DNA from 3 places in the Burkholderia sp. 22PA0099 genome. Region 1 is predicted to be linked to each of the others. Evidence: riboswitches for the same ligand, from Rfam matches in the RefSeq annotation. Region 1 holds a riboswitch; each other region holds the start of a gene.

What was found. A riboswitch is a leader RNA that binds a small molecule or an ion and turns the genes downstream of it on or off. The one in region 1 is predicted to bind glycine.
Region 2: it holds a riboswitch for glycine, as region 1 does, so the genes downstream of both, gcvT (glycine cleavage system aminomethyltransferase GcvT) here and AB4851_RS23145 (D-amino acid dehydrogenase) in region 1, are expected to answer to the same signal.
Region 3: it holds a riboswitch for glycine, as region 1 does, so the genes downstream of both, AB4851_RS10185 (ketopantoate reductase family protein) here and AB4851_RS23145 (D-amino acid dehydrogenase) in region 1, are expected to answer to the same signal.

What each region holds. Positions count from the first base shown of each region.
Region 1 covers NZ_CP163165.1:1,695,592-1,701,695, forward strand. The annotation lists gene AB4851_RS23140 (YadA family autotransporter adhesin) at 1-1,560, opposite strand, end outside; glycine riboswitch at 1,920-2,014, shown strand; gene AB4851_RS23145 (D-amino acid dehydrogenase) at 2,171-3,376, shown strand; gene AB4851_RS23150 (hypothetical protein) at 3,430-3,654, shown strand; gene AB4851_RS23155 (helix-turn-helix transcriptional regulator) at 3,651-4,571, shown strand; gene AB4851_RS23160 (glutathione S-transferase family protein) at 4,519-5,271, shown strand; gene AB4851_RS23165 (SDR family oxidoreductase) at 5,504-6,104, shown strand, end outside.
Region 2 covers NZ_CP163165.1:129,015-135,118, reverse strand. The annotation lists gene gcvP (aminomethyl-transferring glycine dehydrogenase) at 1-594, opposite strand, end outside; gene gcvH (glycine cleavage system protein GcvH) at 658-1,038, opposite strand; gene gcvT (glycine cleavage system aminomethyltransferase GcvT) at 1,098-2,216, opposite strand; glycine riboswitch at 2,313-2,436, opposite strand; glycine riboswitch at 2,471-2,573, opposite strand; gene AB4851_RS15825 (hypothetical protein) at 3,322-3,729, opposite strand; gene AB4851_RS15820 (oxidoreductase) at 3,904-4,956, opposite strand; gene AB4851_RS15815 (UvrD-helicase domain-containing protein) at 5,229-6,104, shown strand, end outside.
Region 3 covers NZ_CP163164.1:2,272,507-2,278,610, forward strand. The annotation lists gene adh (aldehyde dehydrogenase) at 1-1,080, opposite strand, end outside; gene AB4851_RS10175 (AraC family ligand binding domain-containing protein) at 1,462-2,298, shown strand; gene AB4851_RS10180 (threonine aldolase family protein) at 2,377-3,474, shown strand; glycine riboswitch at 3,615-3,704, shown strand; glycine riboswitch at 3,709-3,800, shown strand; gene AB4851_RS10185 (ketopantoate reductase family protein) at 3,836-5,089, shown strand; gene AB4851_RS10190 (pyridoxal phosphate-dependent decarboxylase family protein) at 5,189-6,104, opposite strand, start outside.

The sequences.
Region 1 (6,104 bases):
CGAGTTCAACTGGCCGACGTTCGCCGCGTCCGTGTCCGCCACACCGGCCGCGACGTTGGTCACGCGCTGGCCGGCACCGTCGACGGGGCCGCCGTTACCCGCATCCCGGCCGGTATTGCCGGTATTGCCGGCATAGCCCGTGCTCGCCAGGGCATCGACCCGCGAGGTCAGCTCGAACAGTTGGCCGCCGTTCACGGCGTCGGTGCTGTTCGCCGCGATGCGGCCTGCCGCGACGTTCGTGAGCGCCACCGTCTGCGCCGCGCCGATCCCGCCGAGCGTGACCATGCCGCGGTTCGAGCCGGCGTCGTACACGAGCGCGTCGAGCGTCGAGCCGTCGCTGCCCACCAGGCCGGCCTGCTTCAGTTGCGCGACGTTCACCGCGTCGGTGTCGGCGGTGCCGGCCGCGACGTTGGTGATCTGGCGTTCGGCGCCCGCCGCGCCCACCGAGACGGTGTTGGCGCGATTGGCGACGCTGCCCTGGCCGAGTGCGACGGCGTTGGTGGCGCCGGCTTGCACTTGCGCGCCGAAGCCGATCGCGGTGCCGTTGAGTTCCGATACCGTGCTGTTCGCGCCCAACGCGGTCGATTGGACCGTGGCGGCGTTTGCGAGTGCACCGATCGCGGTGCCCGAGCCGATTGCGTGCGCTTGATAACCGAGTGCCGACGCGGGATTGCCCAGACCGGTGGAGTCGGCCAGCGCCTGATCGCCGATCGCGATGTCCGCGACCTTGTTGGCGGTCGCCTTGTAGCCGACGGCCACGGCGGCTTGCGAATTCGCGGCTGCGCCGTAGCCGATCGCCGCCGCCAGCGACGAATTCGCGGTGGCGGCCGCCCCGAGCGCAACGGAGTCGTAGCTGTTGGCCGCTGCTTTCACGCCAATGGCGACCGAGCTCGAACCGGTGGTCAGCGCGCTGTTGCCGAGTGCGACCGAGTTGTAGCTGTTGGTCTGCGCGCCGTTGCCGATCGCGACGGAGTTATAGCTGTTGGCCGCTGCCTTCACGCCAATGGCGACCGAGCTGCTGCCGGCGGTGCTGGCCGCGTGACCGAGCGTCACCGAATCGGACGAGGCGCTCAGGGCGTCTTCCCCAATCGATACCGAGCTATGTCCGAGCGTCTTCGCATTGGTGCCGACCGCCACCGAATCGTAGCTGCCGCTGTTGGCATTGAGGCCCAGCGCGATCGCTCCGCCGCCACCGTTCGACAGCGAGCCCTGGCCGATGGCGATGTTGCCGGCGCTGCCCGATGCCGCTACCGCGTTGTTGCCCAGTGCGACAGCCCCGGCGCCCGAGGCGCTGGCACCCGCGCCGATCGCGCTGGCGCCTGCCGATGCGGCGATGGCGCCGTGGCCGAGGGCGGTCGAGTCGGCGCCATTCGCGGCGGCCGACGCGCCGGCTGCCACTGCGTTCGCGCCCTTGGCCGTGGCGGAATCGTCGACGGTGGCCGAGCCCTTCGCCACGAAGTAGTCGCTGGTCGAAGCGGCATGGGCTGCGTTCACGCCGCCAAACATGGCGCCGACGAGGAAGGTGGTGGTGACTGCGCGTTGGATCAGTGAGGTTTTCATGGTTCGCTCCAGTAGGTTTTAACCGATGAGTTCACTTTACAAAGTGCTGACCATCGGTGATATCTGACCGGTTTCGAACCGCATAGGACTAGTACTAAAACCGGAAAACGCCGGCGCGACGGCGATGCGGGCACCGGTGGTCGAGTCAATTCCGTACCGGCTGAATGGCGGGCGAAAGAGGCGGTCGATGCCCTGGCGGGGGCGCGAAAATCCATACCGGGGCACGCGTCGCGGGGTCGCCGTGGAGGCTTCGACGCCGTGTATCGGCAGATCGGTGTCGAGGACGAGCGCGCGGTAAGGGATATCGCGTTTTCGTTGGCCGTTCCGCATTGCGTATGGTAAGTTTGCGGTCGTTCTACACGTGCATCACGGGAGAGACCGCTTGCTCAAGTCAAGCGGCGCCGACGGAGCAACCGCCCCGGAAACTCTCAGGCAAAAGGACCGTGATGCGGGAACACTCTGGAGAGCGGCGCCTTGCGCGCCCACCGAAGGGGAGCCGCGCCGCGATGTCATGCGGGATGTGGCGAAACTCTCAGGTAAACGGACAGATGGGGCAAATGCGCCGGCGGCACGGATCGCCGGCAATGCTCAACACTGTCTGGACCATCACATGTCACGAATCGCCATCATTGGCGCCGGCATTACCGGCGTCACGACCGCCTATGCGCTCTCGCAACGCGGCCACAGCGTCACCGTCTTCGAACGGCACCGCTATGCCGCGATGGAAACCTCCTTCGCCAACGGCGGCCAGCTCTCGGCCAGCAATGCGGAAGTCTGGAACAGCCGGGCCACGGTACTGAAGGGGTTGCGGTGGATGTTCACGCGCGACGCGCCGCTGCTCCTGAACCCGCGCCCCAGTGCGCACAAGTACGGCTGGATCGCCGAATTCCTCGGGAAGATCCCGCGCTACGAAGCGAACACGATCGAGACCGTGCGGCTGGCGATCGCCGCCCGTGCCCATCTGTTCGAGATTGCGGAGCGCGAGGGCATCGAGTTCGATCACGAGCGGCGCGGTATTTTGCACTTCTATGCAACGCGCAAGGAGCACGACGCGGCCACGCGCGTGAACACCTTGCTGCGTGCAGGCGGGCTGGACCGTCGAGCGGTGACGCCGGAGGAGATGCGCGCGATCGAGCCGGCGCTTCAGGGCAGTTTCCACGGCGGATTCTTTACGGAGTCCGATTCAACCGGCGACATTCACAAATTTACCCGGGGGCTGTCGTCGGCCTGCGAGCGTCGCGGCGTGCAATTTCATTACGACACGGCGGTCGGCGGCATCGAGTCGATCGAGGGCGGCCGGATCTCGATCGCCTCCGGGCGGCAACAGGAGGTTTTCGATCGTGTCGTCATCTGCGCCGGGGTCGGCAGTAAGCAGTTCGCCGCGATGGTGGGCGACCACGTGAACGTCTATCCGGTCAAAGGGTATTCGATCACCGTGCAACTGGACGATGCACCGAGCCGCGACGGCGCGCCCTGGGTCAGCCTGCTCGACGATCGCGCGAAGATCGTGACCAGCCGTCTGGGCGCGGATCGTTTCCGGGTTGCCGGCACGGCGGAATTCAATGGCGCGAACCGGGACATTCGCGCGGATCGGATCGAGCCTTTGGTCGATTGGGTGCGCCGCTACTTTCCCGCCGTCTCGACGTCTCGCGTGGTGCCGTGGGCGGGCTTGCGGCCGATGTTGCCGAGCATGCTGCCGCGAGTGGGGCGTGGCAAGCGCCCGGGCGTCTTCTACAACACCGGGCATGGGCATCTCGGCTGGACCTTGTCGGCGGCAACGGCGGAAGCCGTGACGTCGGTGATCGGCGAGGGTTGAATTCGCGGCATTGACCGACTGCCCGGATGCGGTCCGAACCTCGCTGCGACGAGATGAGCGAATTCGCACAGAGATTGAGCGAAACCGTCGCGATCATGCCGATATTTGATGACAGAATGGCTCACGTTCCCTGGACATCAACGATACCCGCCATGATCGCTTCACCGTTCGACACCGCGCCGCGTTGCGCTCGCGCATCACGCTGCCCGCAGCCGATCGTTGCCACGCTCGAATCGCCCGTGCCGTGGCCGACGCGCTCGCTGTCGGATGTCCCATGAATGCCGACCTGTCGGCAGAGAGCGAGGCCGCCGACCGCCTCGCCGAGGCAATCCGGTTCGGAGCGGGTTCACGCAGCGTACTGTCCAGGCCCGAGGTGGGCGCGGCGGGGCATATCGTGCAACGCTCCGATCTGACCTCGCGTCGGATCGTGGTCGGTCAGGCAACGCTGATTCTCGTCGAGGAGGGCACCAAGCGGATTCGCTGGCGTGGCGGCGAGGGCGTCGCGAACCCCGGGGCGGCGTTCACGCTGCAGGCCGGTGAACGCGTCGACATCTCCAACACGCCCGGCCGAAGCGGCCTCTACCGTGCGCTCTGGATCAACTGGAGTGCGGCGCTGCTCGCGATGCCCGAGCCGGTCAGGCGCCGGCCGAGCCCGCGCGTGGCCGTGCATGCCGGCTTGGGCGACGCGTTTCGCGCATCGTTCTATCGCGCCTTCAATGGCTTGCAACCGGCCGAAGGCCTGCCGCCGGCGATCGCGGCGAGCCGTTTGCGGGAAGTGCTGCTGTGGCTCGCCGAACGCGGTTTTCATTTTTCGTCCCTGGCGTCGGCGCCGGCGTCGTTCGGCGAGCAGGTTCGCACGCTGCTTGCCGCGGATCTGTCGACGGCGTGGTCGATGGAACGCGTCGCCGACGAAATCGCAACCAGCGTGCCGACACTGCGAAGAAAGCTGGCGGCGGAGGACACATCGTTTCGCCGGCTTCAGCAGGATGTCCGCATGTCGCATGCGCTGGCGTTGCTTCAGAACACCGATGTGCCTGTACTGGAGATCGCCCTGGCCACCGGTTATGCCTCCGCATCCCGCTTCTCGGCTCGCTTCCGTGAGCGGTTCGGCTATCTGCCCACCGACGTTCGCGGACAACGCCGTGGGCGCTCGGCGTCGTTCGCCCGCCATCTCGGCGCGCCGGACGGTGTCTAGCCACCGCATCGCTCATCGCCGTCTCGCTCGCTACATTTCATACCGAGGAACACATGCCATGCTGAAAATTCATCATCTGGGTCATTCGCAATCCGAACGGATCATCTGGCTCTGCGAGGAGCTGGACCTTCCCTTCGAACTGGAGAAGTATCAACGGGATGCCGTCACACGCCTGTCGCCGCCTGAATTGAAAGCGCTGCATCCTCTCGGCGCCGCGCCGCTGGTCGAGGTCGACGGCGCGTGCCTGGCCGAATCGGCCGCGATCGTCGAATTCATCCTCGCGCGATACGGGCATGGGCGGCTGCAGTTCGATTCGTCGCATCCGGCGTTCGCGTCCTATCTCTACTGGTTTCATTTTGCCAACGGCAACCTGCAGCCGGTCATGCTTCGATCGATGACCGTGGAGCGCTGCGGATTGCCGGCCGATCATCCGGTGTTGACGTCGACCCGGGGGCGGCTCGACAAGGTGCTGCGCCTGATCGACGACCGGCTGGCGCACAGCGCCTATCTCGCCGGCGACACGTTCACGGCGGCGGACATCATGAACGTGTTTTCACTGACGACGATGCGCCTGTTTCATCCGGTCGATCTCGCGCCTTACCCCGGCATACTGGCTTACCTCCAGCGTATCGGCGCGCGGCCCGCGTATCGTCGGGCGATGGAGAAGGGCGATCCGGACCTGACGCCGTTGCTGACCTGAGCGCGCGCAACGTAGCGGCGCATCCGATATCGCATCGAGCAGGGCCACCGCAGCAACGCATCGCGCGCCTCGTCCACCCGATACCCCTGCTCGAATCGCGGCCATTGTTGCGCCGCCGACCGACTTCCCGGCCCCCTGCTACGATCCCCGTCGAGACGGCACACGAGGCGCCCGGCGCCCCGGTCAGCCCTCGCTTCTCCCCCATCCCGACGGCACGCATTGGAGACACCCCATGGATCTCGGTATCAAAGGACGCACCGCGCTGATCACCGGCGCATCGAAAGGCATCGGCCTGGCCAGCGCGATCGCGCTCGCCAGGGAAGGGTGTGCGGTGCATCTGGTGTCGTCGAACCCCGACCTGCTCGAACTGGCCCGGCGCGAAGTCGAGGCGGCCGGCGAGGTGACGGTGCGCGCGAGCGCGGTCGATCTGTCCGACCCGGTTGCGCGTCGCGAGCTGCTGGCGGAAGCGGGCACGATCGACATCCTGGTCAACAACGCCGGCGCGATTCCGGGCGGCGGCCTGGAGGCGATCGACGAGGCCGCGTGGCGGGCCAGTTGGGAACTGAAGCTGTTCGGCTATATGGATTTCGCGCGGCTGGTGCTGCCGGCGATGATGGAGCGCGGCAGCGGCGTGATCGTCAACGTGATCGGCGCGGCCGGCGTGACGCCGCGCTACGACTACATTCTCGGCTCGACGGCGAACGCCGCGCTGGTGGCGTTCACCCAAGCGGTGGGCGCGCATGCGACGCGACGCGGCGTGCGCATGGTCGGCATCAACCCGGGGCCGTGCGCGACGCAGCGGCTCGAAAAGCTCTATCGCAGCCGCGCCGAAA
Region 2 (6,104 bases), 1.6 Mb from region 1:
GAGCGTTTGCGGCAGCACGTCGTCGGCCACGAAGAAGCGGTTCGACTTCGGCTTGCCGTTGCGTTGCAGCAGCGTCATCGCCTCGGCGGCGGCGGTGGCCTCGTCGAGCAGCGAGGCGTTCGAGATGGCGAGGCCGGTGAGGTCGGTCACCATTTGCTGGAAGTTCAGCAGCGCTTCGAGGCGGCCTTGCGAGATTTCGGGCTGGTACGGCGTGTAGGCCGTGTACCAGGCCGGATTTTCGAGCACGTTACGCAGGATCACGGCCGGCGTATGCGCGTTGTAATAGCCCTGGCCGATGAAGGTCCGGAACACCTGGTTCTGATTCGCCAGCTCGCGCAGCGCGGCGAGCGCTTCCGCTTCGCTTTTCGGCTGCGTGAACGGGCCGAGCGGCAGCGTTTCGTCGCGGCGGATCGCGGCGGGAATCACCGCATCCATCAGCGCCGCGCGCGACGCGAAGCCGAGCGTGTCGAGCATCGCCTGCTGGCTGGCGGCGTCGGGGCCGATATGGCGTTCGGCGAACGCGTCGTGCGTTTCGAGCGCGGCGAGCGAGAGGGGCGTGCGGTTCATCAGGTGATCCGGATGGTCGAGCTTCATGGCATGTCCTGCGGGGTGGCGGCGCGCACCGGAGCCGGGCGCGCCGCGCGGGTCGTAAAACGCTTAGTCGATCAGCTTGGTGTACGCGGCTGCGTCGATCAGCTTGTCGGTGCTGGCGCCGGGGGCGAGCTTGATCTTGAAGAGCCAGGCTTCGTAGGCGTCTTCGTTGACCGATTCCGGCGTGTCGATCGCGTCGGCGTTGACGGCGAGGATCTCGCCCGATACCGGCGAGTAGATGTCGGAAGCGGCCTTGACCGATTCGACGACGCCGACTGCTTCGCCTTCCTTGAACTGCTTGCCGACTTCCGGGAGTTCGAGGAAGACGATGTCGCCGAGCGTGCTCTGCGCGTGATCGGTGATGCCGACCGTCAGCGTGCCGTCAGCTTCGGTGCGGATCCATTCGTGTTCGTCGGTGTATTTCAGATCGGCCGGGACGTTGCTCATCGGATGCTCCTGATTGGGTTTTGTGCGTTGAAGTTCGCCGTGCGCGCGGGAGGGGGCCGTCAGACGGCCAGCACCTTGCCGTTGCGCACGAACGGGAGTTTTACCACGCGCGCGGGAAGGTTTTTGTCCCGGATTTGCACCTGCACCGCATCGCCCGCCGATACGCCGGCCGGCACGCGCGCGAACGCGATCGATTCCTGCATGGTGGGCGAGAAGGTGCCGCTCGTGATCTCGCCTTCGCCGTGCGCGGTGACGACCTTCTGGTGGGCGCGCAGCACGCCGCCGGCCTTGCCGTTTTCCTTCAGCAGGATCAGGCCGACGAAGGCGGCGCGCTGGCCGTTGGCTTCGAGCGCGGCGCGGCCGACGAAATCGCGCGGGGCGGCGAGGTCGACCGTCCAGGCCAGGCCCGCGTCGAGCGGCGAGACGGTGTCGTCCATGTCCTGGCCGTAGAGGTTCATGCCGGCTTCGAGGCGCAGCGTGTCGCGCGCGCCGAGCCCGGCCGGGCGCACGCCCTGGGCGACCAGCGCATTCCACAGCGCTTCGACGTGGCTGGCCGGCACGATGATCTCGAAGCCGTCCTCGCCCGTGTAGCCGGTGCGGGCAACGGTGAGGTCGCCGAACGGCGTGCCGGCGACCTGCGCGGCGTTGAACGGCTTCAGTTCGCTGGTGGCGGCGCGGGCGGCGGGAATCGTGTCCCAGGCCTTGGCGCGCGCGTTCGGGCCTTGCACGGCGACGATCGCCAGCTCGCGGCGCGGCGTGATCTCGAGGCCGAAGCCGCCGTCGGCGTTCAGGCGCGCGAACCAGGCGAGATCTTTCTCGGCGGTGCCGGCGTTGACCACCACGCGGAAGAAGTTTTCGGTGAAGTAATAGACGATCAGGTCGTCGATCACGCCGCCTTCCGGGTTCAGCAGGCACGAATAGAGCGCCTTGCCCGGGGTTTGCAGCTTGCCGACGTGGTTGGCGATGGCGTGCTCGAAGAACGCGCGCACGCGCTCGCCGCGGAAATCGACGACGCACATGTGCGACACGTCGAACATGCCCGCATCGGTGCGCACGGCACGGTGCTCGTCGAGCTGGGAGCCGTAGTTCACGGGCATGTCCCAGCCGCCGAAATCGACCATGCGGGCATTGAGCGCCGTATGCGCGGCGTGAAGCGGGGTGTGTTTGAGTGCGGTCATCGGGGCCTCGGGGTTCCGTCCGCGCGGGTGCGCGAGCGTGACAACGATCTGGCAATTCGCGGGATGCACGGGCGACACGACGCCAGTGAATCCTTGCCAAGCCCCTCTGTCCTTGGTACCTGAGAGATTGCGCGGCCGTGACCGGCCTGCGCGCGCCCCTTCGGTGGGCAGCTTGCCGGTGCGTTCGCACGGGCTACTGCCGCTCTCCAGAGTTCGAAACGCGCGACGCGCCGCATTGGCGGCGCGCACGGTGTTTCGACGCGGTCGGTCCTTTTGCCTGAGAGTTTGCGGGTGTGCCCCTTCGGCGGCGCGGCGAGCCGATGTACCGGCTGCTGCGCGCTCTCCCGACGCGTGCCGGCGAATGTACGCGAGGCCCAACGGCTTGTCAATTTGCGCAAATTCATGTCGCCTGGCGGCAGGCGGATGTCGCACGCCTGCGTGGCGAGGCTGGGGATAAGCCGGTGGACAAGGTGTGGAACGGCAGGGGGTAACCGGCTGTTCGGCTGTGGAAAATCGTGTGGATGACTACGTGGGCAAGCGCGGGATTTGCTGGGGATAAGCGGTGGGCAGGCGGTGGATAACGGGTGGGTAAGCAGGGGCGAAGTGTGGGATAAGGCGGTGGATAACCGGGTGGAAAAGCGCTGAAAAAGCTGTGGAAAGGGGGCCGGAAAACCGTGGGATAAGCGGTGGGCAACTGCCCGTTCGCGGTGGACAAGCCTTGGGATAACCGGTGGGCGAGCGGTGAACAAGTCGCGCGGAGCGGGCTCCGGGAGCGCCGCGCGAGGCCGCGCCATGGCGGCTTGCGGGATGAAACGGAGAGGGAGAAAGCCGGGCGCGGAGCCGACGGCGCGCCGCGCGGTGCCGCGCCATGGCGGCTTGCGAGATGAACGGAGAGGGAGAAAGCCGGGCGCGGAGCCGACGGCGCGCCGCGCGAGGCCGCGCCATGGCGGCTTGCGAGATGAACGGAGAGGGAAAAGCCGGGCGCGGAGCCGACGGCGCGCCACGCGATGCCGCGTCACGGCGGCTTGCGAGATGAAACGAAGACGGAGAAAGAACGGCGCGGAGCCGGCGGCGCACGTCGCGCTCACCCGCCCACACCCACCGCTTACACGCCGATCGCGCGCGCGGCCGTATCGAGTTCCTGGTTCAGCACGCGCTGTTCGTCGGCGGTCAGGCCGCCGCCGTGCTGGGCGCTCATGTCGTTCGCTTCCTGGCGGATCACGTCGAGCCGGCGATGCAGCGCGCGGCCTTGCGGGGGCGGATAGGCGCCACCCGTCACGCGCGAATCGATGCGCCCGCCGAGGCTGTCGATCCGGGCCAGGATGTCGTTCATGCGCTCGACGCCCACCGGCGGCGGCGCCGGTTGCGGCGGGGGCGGCAGCGTCGGCTGGACGGGGGCCGGTTGAACGGGGCGCGGACGCGGCGTCCATCGCTTCGGCGGCGGCGTGACCACGCACGCGGCCAGCGAGGCGACGAGGGCGGCGCCGAGGGCCGTACGGATCAACCGTTGCATGAATCGTTCTCCTTGTGGCGGATCGGTGAGGCGCGAATGCGGGTGCGGCGTGCCGAAAACGAAGCCGGCCCTCTCGGGGCCGGCCGTTTTAAGCACGATTGAGACTATTCCTAAGTCAGTTCGGGTTCCCGAGACTTTTGTAACGGTTTGTACCGGCGAGCGCGTACGCCGGTGTCAAAACGTTTCGCGCACGAACGGCAGGCGGCGGCCTTCGCGCTCGCTGCGATCGGCCAGCTCGATGATCGCCATCACGTCGACGGCATCCTGGGCCGTCACCGGGAACGGCGCGCGATCGTGGATCGAGGCAGCCAGCGCGCGGTAGAACTCGGCGTACTGACCGTCGAGCGTGGGCACCGGGCGTTCCGTCTCGACGTCGCCGTCGAGCAGATGCAGCACGCCGGGGTGGTTGCCGCCGCCGAATTCGACGTCGTCGGGCGTCAGGCCCGCCTTGAGTTGATCTTCCTGCGTGTCCAGCCCGAACTTCTGATAGCCGCCGCGCGTGCCGAGCACGGTGAAGCGCGCCGGCTCGATCGCCGCGAGCGCGCTCGCGTGCAGCGCCACTTCCTTGTCCGGATAGCCGAGCACCAGGTGGATCAGGTCGGCGGCCTCCGAGCCGTCGCGGCGCGCGCGCACCGTCGCGCTGACCGTGTCCGGCGCGCCGAACAGCGCCAGCGCCTGGTCGATCAGGTGCGGGCCGAGATCGAACAGCAGGCCGCCGCCGCGCGTCGCGTCCTCGCGCCAGCGCTGGCGGATCTGCGGGCGGAAGCGGTCGAAGTGCGATTCGAACCAGGTGATGCGGCCCAGTTCGCCGCTCGCGACGAGCTGGCGAACGGTGAGGAAATCGCCGTCCCAGCGGCGGTTGTGGAACGGCGCGAACACCAGCCCGCGGTCCGCCGCGAGCCGCGCCAGCGTGCGCGCCTCGGCCGAACTCAGCGTGACCGGCTTGTCGACCACCACGTGCTTGCCCGCTTCCAGCGTGCGGCGGGCCAGATCGAAGTGGGTGTCGTTCGGCGTGGCGATCACCACGCATTCGACGTCGGCGTGCGCGAGCAGCGCCTCGAAATCGGCCACCACGGCCGCCTGCGGATAGGCGGCGCGCGCCTTCTCGGGCTGCCCGGTGGCGATCGCCGCGACCGTGGTGCGGCCGCTGTGCGCGATCACGGGCGCGTGGAACGTCGCGCCGGCGAAACCGAAACCCATCAGACCTACTTTCAGCAAAGAAGCCATAAGCGAATCCTGTCAGCGAGCGAGATCAAACGAGCGGCTATTGTGGCACGGCGAAGCGGGGCGCGAACACGCCGGCACGCCGGGTGGGCGGTAGCCCGATTCGTTGTCCGGCCCCATTTTGGCGTCACGATCGGCACGCAGGCGGCGTGTTAACATGCGGCCTCCCGCGTCCGTCGTATTCCGATCCGCGCAGCCTCCGGCGGCGCGCACCGCGCCCTGTTCGAAGGCGCGGCGGCGGCGCCGCCATCCGCATCTCCAGTCCGTCAGCCACCATGTCCGCAGGTCTCAATGCCGCTCAAAACGAAGCGGTGCGCTATCTCGACGGCCCCTGTCTCGTGCTCGCCGGCGCCGGCAGCGGCAAGACGCGGGTGATCACCCAGAAGATCGCCCATCTGATCGAGAACAAGGGGTTCGAGCCGCGCCATATCGCGGCCGTCACGTTCACCAACAAGGCCGCCGCCGAAATGCGCGAGCGCGTCGGCAAGCTGCTCGAAGGCAAGACGCTGACCACGCCCGGCAAGGAAGGCCGCAAGGTGCCCGTGAATCAACTCACGGTGTGCACGTTCCACTCGCTCGGCGTGCAGATCCTGCGCCAGGAGGCCGAGCACGTGGGCCTCAAGCCGCAGTTCTCGATCATGGATTCGGACGACTGCTTCGGCATGGTGCAGGAGCAGCTCGGCACCACCGACAAGGGCCTGATCCGCAAGATCCAGAACATCATCTCGTTGTGGAAGAACGGCCTCGTCACGCCCGAGCAGGCGCTCGCGATCGCCGCCAACGAGGACGAGCAGCAGGCCGCGCTGGTGTTCCGCAATTACGTGGCCACGCTGCACGCGTATCAGGCGGTCGATTTCGACGATCTGATCCGCTTGCCGGCCGAGCTGTTCGAGCGCAACGAGCAGGTGCGCGACCGCTGGCAGAACAAGCTGCGCTACCTGCTGATCGACGAATACCAGGACACCAACACCTGCCAGTACACGCTGCTCAAGCTGCTGGCCGGCCCGCGCGCCGCGTTCACGGCGGTGGGCGACGACGATCAGGCGATCTACGGCTGGCGCGGCGCGACGCTGGAGAACCTGGCGCAGCTCGGCAAGGATTTCCCGAAGCTGCATCTCGTGAAGCTGGAGCAGAACTACCGTTCGACGGTG
Region 3 (6,104 bases), on a different replicon from region 1:
CTTGCCGATCTGCAGGTATGACAGGATCTTGGACAACTGCTCGTATGAAGCCTGGGCACCGATCATCGTGTCGGGATCGAGCGGGTGTCCTTGCTTGATCGCGGCCACGCGACTCACTGCGCGTTCCATGAACTTGTCGTATGCAGATTCCTGGATCAGTACACGCGACGGGCTGGTGCAGACCTCGCCCTGATTCAGGGCAAACATCGCAAAGCCCTCGAGCGCCTTGTCGAAGAAGCTGTCATCGGCGTTGACGACATCGTCGAAAAAGATGTTCGGGCTTTTTCCGCCCAGTTCGAGGGTGACGGGGATCAGATTCTTGCTCGCGTATTGCATGATCAGACGGCCGGTCGAGGTCTCGCCGGTGAATGCCACTTTCGCCACGCGCGGACTCGACGCAAGCGGCTTGCCTGCCTCCACGCCAAAGCCGTTGATGATGTTCACGACCCCTGGCGGAAGCAGATCGGCAATCAGCTCGATCAGCACCAGGATCGACGCGGGCGTCTGTTCGGCCGGTTTCAGTACCACGCAATTGCCGGCTGCGAGCGCAGGCGCGAGCTTCCAAACGGCCATCAGCAGCGGGAAATTCCAAGGAATGATCTGCGCGACGACGCCGAGCGGCTCGTGAAAATGGTATGCAACGGTATCTTGATCGATTTCGGCGAGCGTACCTTCTTGCGCACGCACACATCCGGCGAAATAACGGAAGTGGTCAATCGCAAGCGGCAAGTCGGCTGCGCGCGTTTCACGGATCGGCTTGCCGTTGTCGATCGTTTCCGCAACCGCGAGACGTTCGAGATTGTCCTGCATCCGGTCGGCGATCCGGTGCAATACCAGTGCGCGTTCGGCGGGTGAGATCGCCGCCCAAGCCGCTTTGGCACCGTGCGCTGCGTCCAACGCCAGTTCGACATCTTCTGCCTGAGAGCGTGGTACGTCGCAAAGCGGCTGGCCGGTAATTGGGGATACATTGGTGAAGTATTCACCGGCAACGGGCGGAACCCATTGTCCACCGATGAAATTGTCATACTTGCGCCGGTATGGGAACGAGGTCGTCAGGTGTTCGAGGTCAGCATGATTCATGGAAGTGTCTCGCTTGGAATGAGAGGGACGCTGGACAGAAACCGTCCGTGCCACGGCCTGCTTAAAGCGGTGCCAGGTCGTAGTCGGGGGCCGTCCGTTACGGTTGCGTGGAGCGGCGCACGCGCATCGAAGCGCGGCCGTCCAGGTATCGTCGCGGCTTCCAAGTGATAGGAGATGGACAAAATTGCGGTTTTGTACAAAAAACGGGGCCGCGTGCCGCCGTTAGGGGCGTGATGAGCCCATGATTCGCAGCATTGACGATTATTTAGATGTAGCTACAATCAATGCGTCCGGTTTGCTCGACAGGGCAAGGCGCGAATGCACCGCGGCACCTGTTCCTGCCGGATGATCCCCGGACACCACCGACTATGGGTCACGACCATGGATACAGCACATCCATCCCGATCGAACCAGGCAAAATTTTGGCGCGAGCCTGGCTTTGCCGACGCCGAACTGATGACAGCCAGCTATCGCACGCATCGGTTCCCGCCGCATGCGCACGACGAGTTTGCGATCGGCGTGATCGAACGCGGTGCACAGGCGTTTCTCGAGGGCCGTGGCCGAAGGCTGATCATGCCGCAGGGCGCGATCTGCGTGATCAATCCGGGGCAGCTTCATGAGGGGCGTCCAGCGGTCGAAGGCGGTTGGGATTACCGCATGGTGTATGTATCGACGTCGGGCCTGCTCGGACTGTTGCGGGACGCGGACGGTGCGCCACAGCGGTCCGTGCATTTTCCCGACGTCGTAATGGACGACCCCGACACGATGCGGTTGTTTCGCGCTGCGCACATTTGCTCCGAATCCGATGACGCCAGCCAGCTTGAAAGAACATCCCGGCTTACCGCCGCGATGGCCCAACTCGTGCTGAGACACGCGTCGGCGACGCATCGGCCATCCGCCGGGGGCGCGATGCCCGGGGCAGTGCGCCGGGCGCGCGACTATATCGATGCCCATTTCGTGGATAACCCGTCGCTCGATGCCATCGCCCAGGTGGCGGGTATGAGCGCTTATCACCTGCTGCGCGAGTTCAAGAAGTCGGTCGGGGTCGCGCCTCATGCGTATCTGGTGCAGCGTCGTGTTGCATTGGCCAAACATCGCGTGCTCCGTGGCGTACCGTTGCGACAGGTCGCCATCGATGTCGGCTACTGCGATCAAGGGCACTTGAGTCGGGAGTTCAGTCGTTTTTTCGGCGTGCCGCCCGGTATCGCCCGGCAGTAAATCAGCAAGTTTGTCCAAATCGCCGGCCGGTGCGTGGCCGAAGCTGTGCTCACCATCCACCTTATCCGGGAGCACAGCATGATCGATTTACGAAGTGACACCTGCAGCCAGCCGACTCAGGCCATGCGTCAGGCCATCGCCAACGCGCCGGTCGGCGACGACGTGTATGGCGACGATCCGACCGTCAAGGCACTTGAGCGAGAAGTCGCGGAATTGCTGGGCAAGGAAGACGCGGTGTACATGGTGACCGGCACGATGACCAATCAGGTCGCGATCCGCACCCATACGGAACCGGGCGACGCGGTTCTCTTCGATCAGAATGCGCACGTCTATATTCTTGAAGGCGGCGCGCCGGCAGCGTTCTCCGGGGTACTCCCGCGCCTGCTGCCCGGTGTGCGCGGCGTCTTCACGCCGGACGACGTAGCGAATGCGCTCGGCGTGTCGCATCGATTTTTCCCCACCACGATTCCTGCCCCGATCAAGCTGCTCTGTGTGGAAAACACCCACAACATCGGTGGCGGCAAGGTGTGGCCGATCGAGCAGCTGCAGGCCGTTTGCGAGCTTGGCCGGCAGCGCGGCCTCGCACTGCACCTGGATGGCGCGAGGCTCTGGCATGCGACAGCCGCCACCGGGATTCCCGAGCGCGAATACGCACGCCATTTCGACTCGGTCAGCGTGTGCTTTTCGAAAGGGCTCGGCGCGCCCGTGGGTTCGGCGCTGGCTGGCTCTCGTGATTTCATCGCGCGCGCGCGTCGTTTCAAGCAGCAGATCGGTGGCGGGTTCCGCCAGGCCGGGATCGTCGCGGCCGGCGCGTTGCACGCACTGCGCCATCACCGTGAGCGGCTTCATGAGGATCACGAACATGCGCGCATGCTGGCCAACGGCATCGCGGGCCAACCCGGCATTTCCCTCGATGTGTCCACGGTCGAAACGAACATCGTGAGGTTCGGCATATCGTCGCTCCCGGCCGGTGAATTCGTCGAGCGGCTTTACGAAAAGGGGCTGCATGTCCTGCCGTCCGGTGCGGACGGCGTTCGCGCGATCCCTTACCTGAACATCACCCGCGATCAGGTGCAGGAGGCGATCGATATTATCTCGGCCGTCGCGCAGGCCAATGCGCATACGGCCGGCGGCAACGTCGCCCGCGACAACGTATCGTCACGCGCCGGATACTGACCCGGCGGTCGAGAGGCACGACTGAACGACTATTTGAATAGGAATACTTGAGATTGGGGGTGGAACCGACACGCGGTAATGGATTTCCCGTTGCCGAATTATGGCGCACGCCGTTCAGGGTAAATTGGCAATCGTTCTATTCGTGCATCACGGGAGAGACCGCTTGAGCGAGCGGCACCGACGGAGCAACCGCCCCGGAAACTCTCAAGCAAAAAGACCGTGATGCAAGAACGCTCTGGAGAGTGGCGCCTCGCCCGCCCACCGAAGGGGAGCCACCGCCGTGGCGCAATCCGGGCGGTGGCGAAACTCTCAGGTAAATGGACAGATGGGGCATCGGCGCCGGCGGCGGTTGTCGTCGGCGATGCTCAATTCGATCTGGACCATCACATGTCACGAATCGCCATCATCGGCGCCGGCATTACCGGCGTCACGATTCGAGCGGCACCGCTATCGCGTCGGTGATCGGCGCCGATTGATTGAACCGCACATGTCGTTGTTGAAGACATCGACGGCTAGGCATGTCTCCGATATCTGGCTGGAATACTACTTTAATAGTAGTATTCCAGCCGCGGCGATGATCGCGCTCGAAGCCGTGCAGCGAGCGCCAAGCCGCATGTCACGCTGTCCGGCATACCGGCTGCGTACAGGACAACGATTCGATGGCGGAGATATGAGCAATCATCATGAAGGGCTTCGGGTTCTGATCCTCGGTGCTGGCGCGCTGGGCGGCTACTATGGCTCGCGTCTGATCCAGGCGGGCGCGAACGTGACGTTTCTCGTGCGCCCGAACCGCGCGGCCGCCTTGGTTCGCGATGGCCTGCGCGTGTCGAGCGCGCTGGGGGATTTCGGTGCGGCGGTCAATGCCGTGACCGCGGATGCGGTGGAGCCGGGCTACGACCTGGTCTTGCTGACCTGCAAGGCTTACGACCTCGACGACGCGCTGGATTCGCTGGCGCCCGCGCTCGCCGGCACGACCGGTGTGCTCGCATTGCTGAACGGCATGGCGGTGTACGACACGCTGGACCGTCGCGTCGGGCGGGAACGGGTGCTGGGCGGCGTGTCCTATATCGCCGCGTCGCTCGCAGAGGACGGCCATGTCGTGCACACCGGCAGTCAGGACAAACTGATTGTCGGTGCGCGCCATCCGCTGCAGCGCGATCTGGTGCGCCGCTTCCACGCGGCGATCGCATCCACGCCGGGTTTGCGCGTGGCGTCGGAGCGGGTCGAAGCCGACCTATGGCAGAAGTGGGTGATGTTGTGCTCGGGCGCCGCCGCGACCTGCCTGATGCGCGGGCGCTTGTGCGATATCTTGCGGACGGCGGATGGCAAGGGCGTGATCGAGGCGCTGCTCGACGAATCGCTTGCCGTGGCCGCGGCGGAGGGGTTCGGCCTCGGCGAGCAGGCGGTGAGCGGCGTTCGCGGTTTCCTGCTCGACCCGGATTCGACCTGGGCCGCGTCGATGATGCGCGACATCGCGCGGCGCGCGCCGCGCATCGAGTCCGACGCGATCGTGGGCGACATGATCGCCCGCGCGGCGCGCCATCGGATCGAGACACCGTATTTGCGAACCGCCTTTGCACATCTGCAAACTTATGCGCTTCAGGGTACGAACTGAGGCGTGCGGTCATTCGGGCGTGTCGCGGTCGGCATTGTCGCCTCGTCGATACGCCCGGTGATTGAGCAGGGGCGGTAGCGCCGCATGACTTGCCGGTGATCAGGCCGTGTCGCGTGCGCTCCGAAGCAGCGCGATGGTCCTGTCGATATCCGCATCTTCGGTGCGCCACGACGATACGCTGAGGCGGAATGCAGGGCGCCCGTCCCACACCGCCGGCCCGAACCAGGCTTCACCCGAGCTTTCAACGGCCTGCCGGATCGCAGCAGTCTGCGCATCGTTTTCTCCCCGAACCAATACCTGGTTGAGGACAACGCGATTCAGCACGTCGAAACCGGCATCGCGCAACCCGTGCGCCAATCTGGTCGCCTGGGCGCAATGACGTTCCACCATCGCGGCCACGCCTTGCTGGCCGAGCGTGCGCAGCGCGGCCCAAATCGTGATGCCGCGAGGGCGTCGGGAGAATTCGAGCGTGAGGTTCTTCTGGGCCAGGCGCGAGCCGGTGGCGTAGACGGCATCGCTGCTCAAGGTTTCCGCCAATGCGTCGGGATCGCGGCAGATCGCCATCGCGCAGTCGTAGGGCGTATTCAGCCACTTGTGCCCGTCCGTGGTCCAGCTGTCCGCGAGTTCCACACCGTCCGTATGGTGCCGCAACGCCTGCGATGCCCGCGCCCACAAGCCGAACGCGCCATCCACGTGTACCCATGCGCCTTGCGCCTTTGCCTTCGGAATGAGCGCTGCGAACGGATCGAATTCGCCGGTGTTGACCTCGCCGGCCTGCAGGCAAAGGATGGTGTTGGCGTCGAGTTCGGGCAGGCGCTCGGGATCGACGCGGCCGTGCGCGTCAGTGGCCGCCGGAATGACCTGCTCCGTGCCGAAGCCGAGCACCCGCAACGCCTTGAGCACCACCACGTGAATCCGCGCCGATACCACCACGCGGATTTGCGGCGCACCGTACAGCCCCTTCGTGTCGAGATCCCATCCGGCCCGCTTGAGCAAGGCGCGCCGCGCGGCCGCC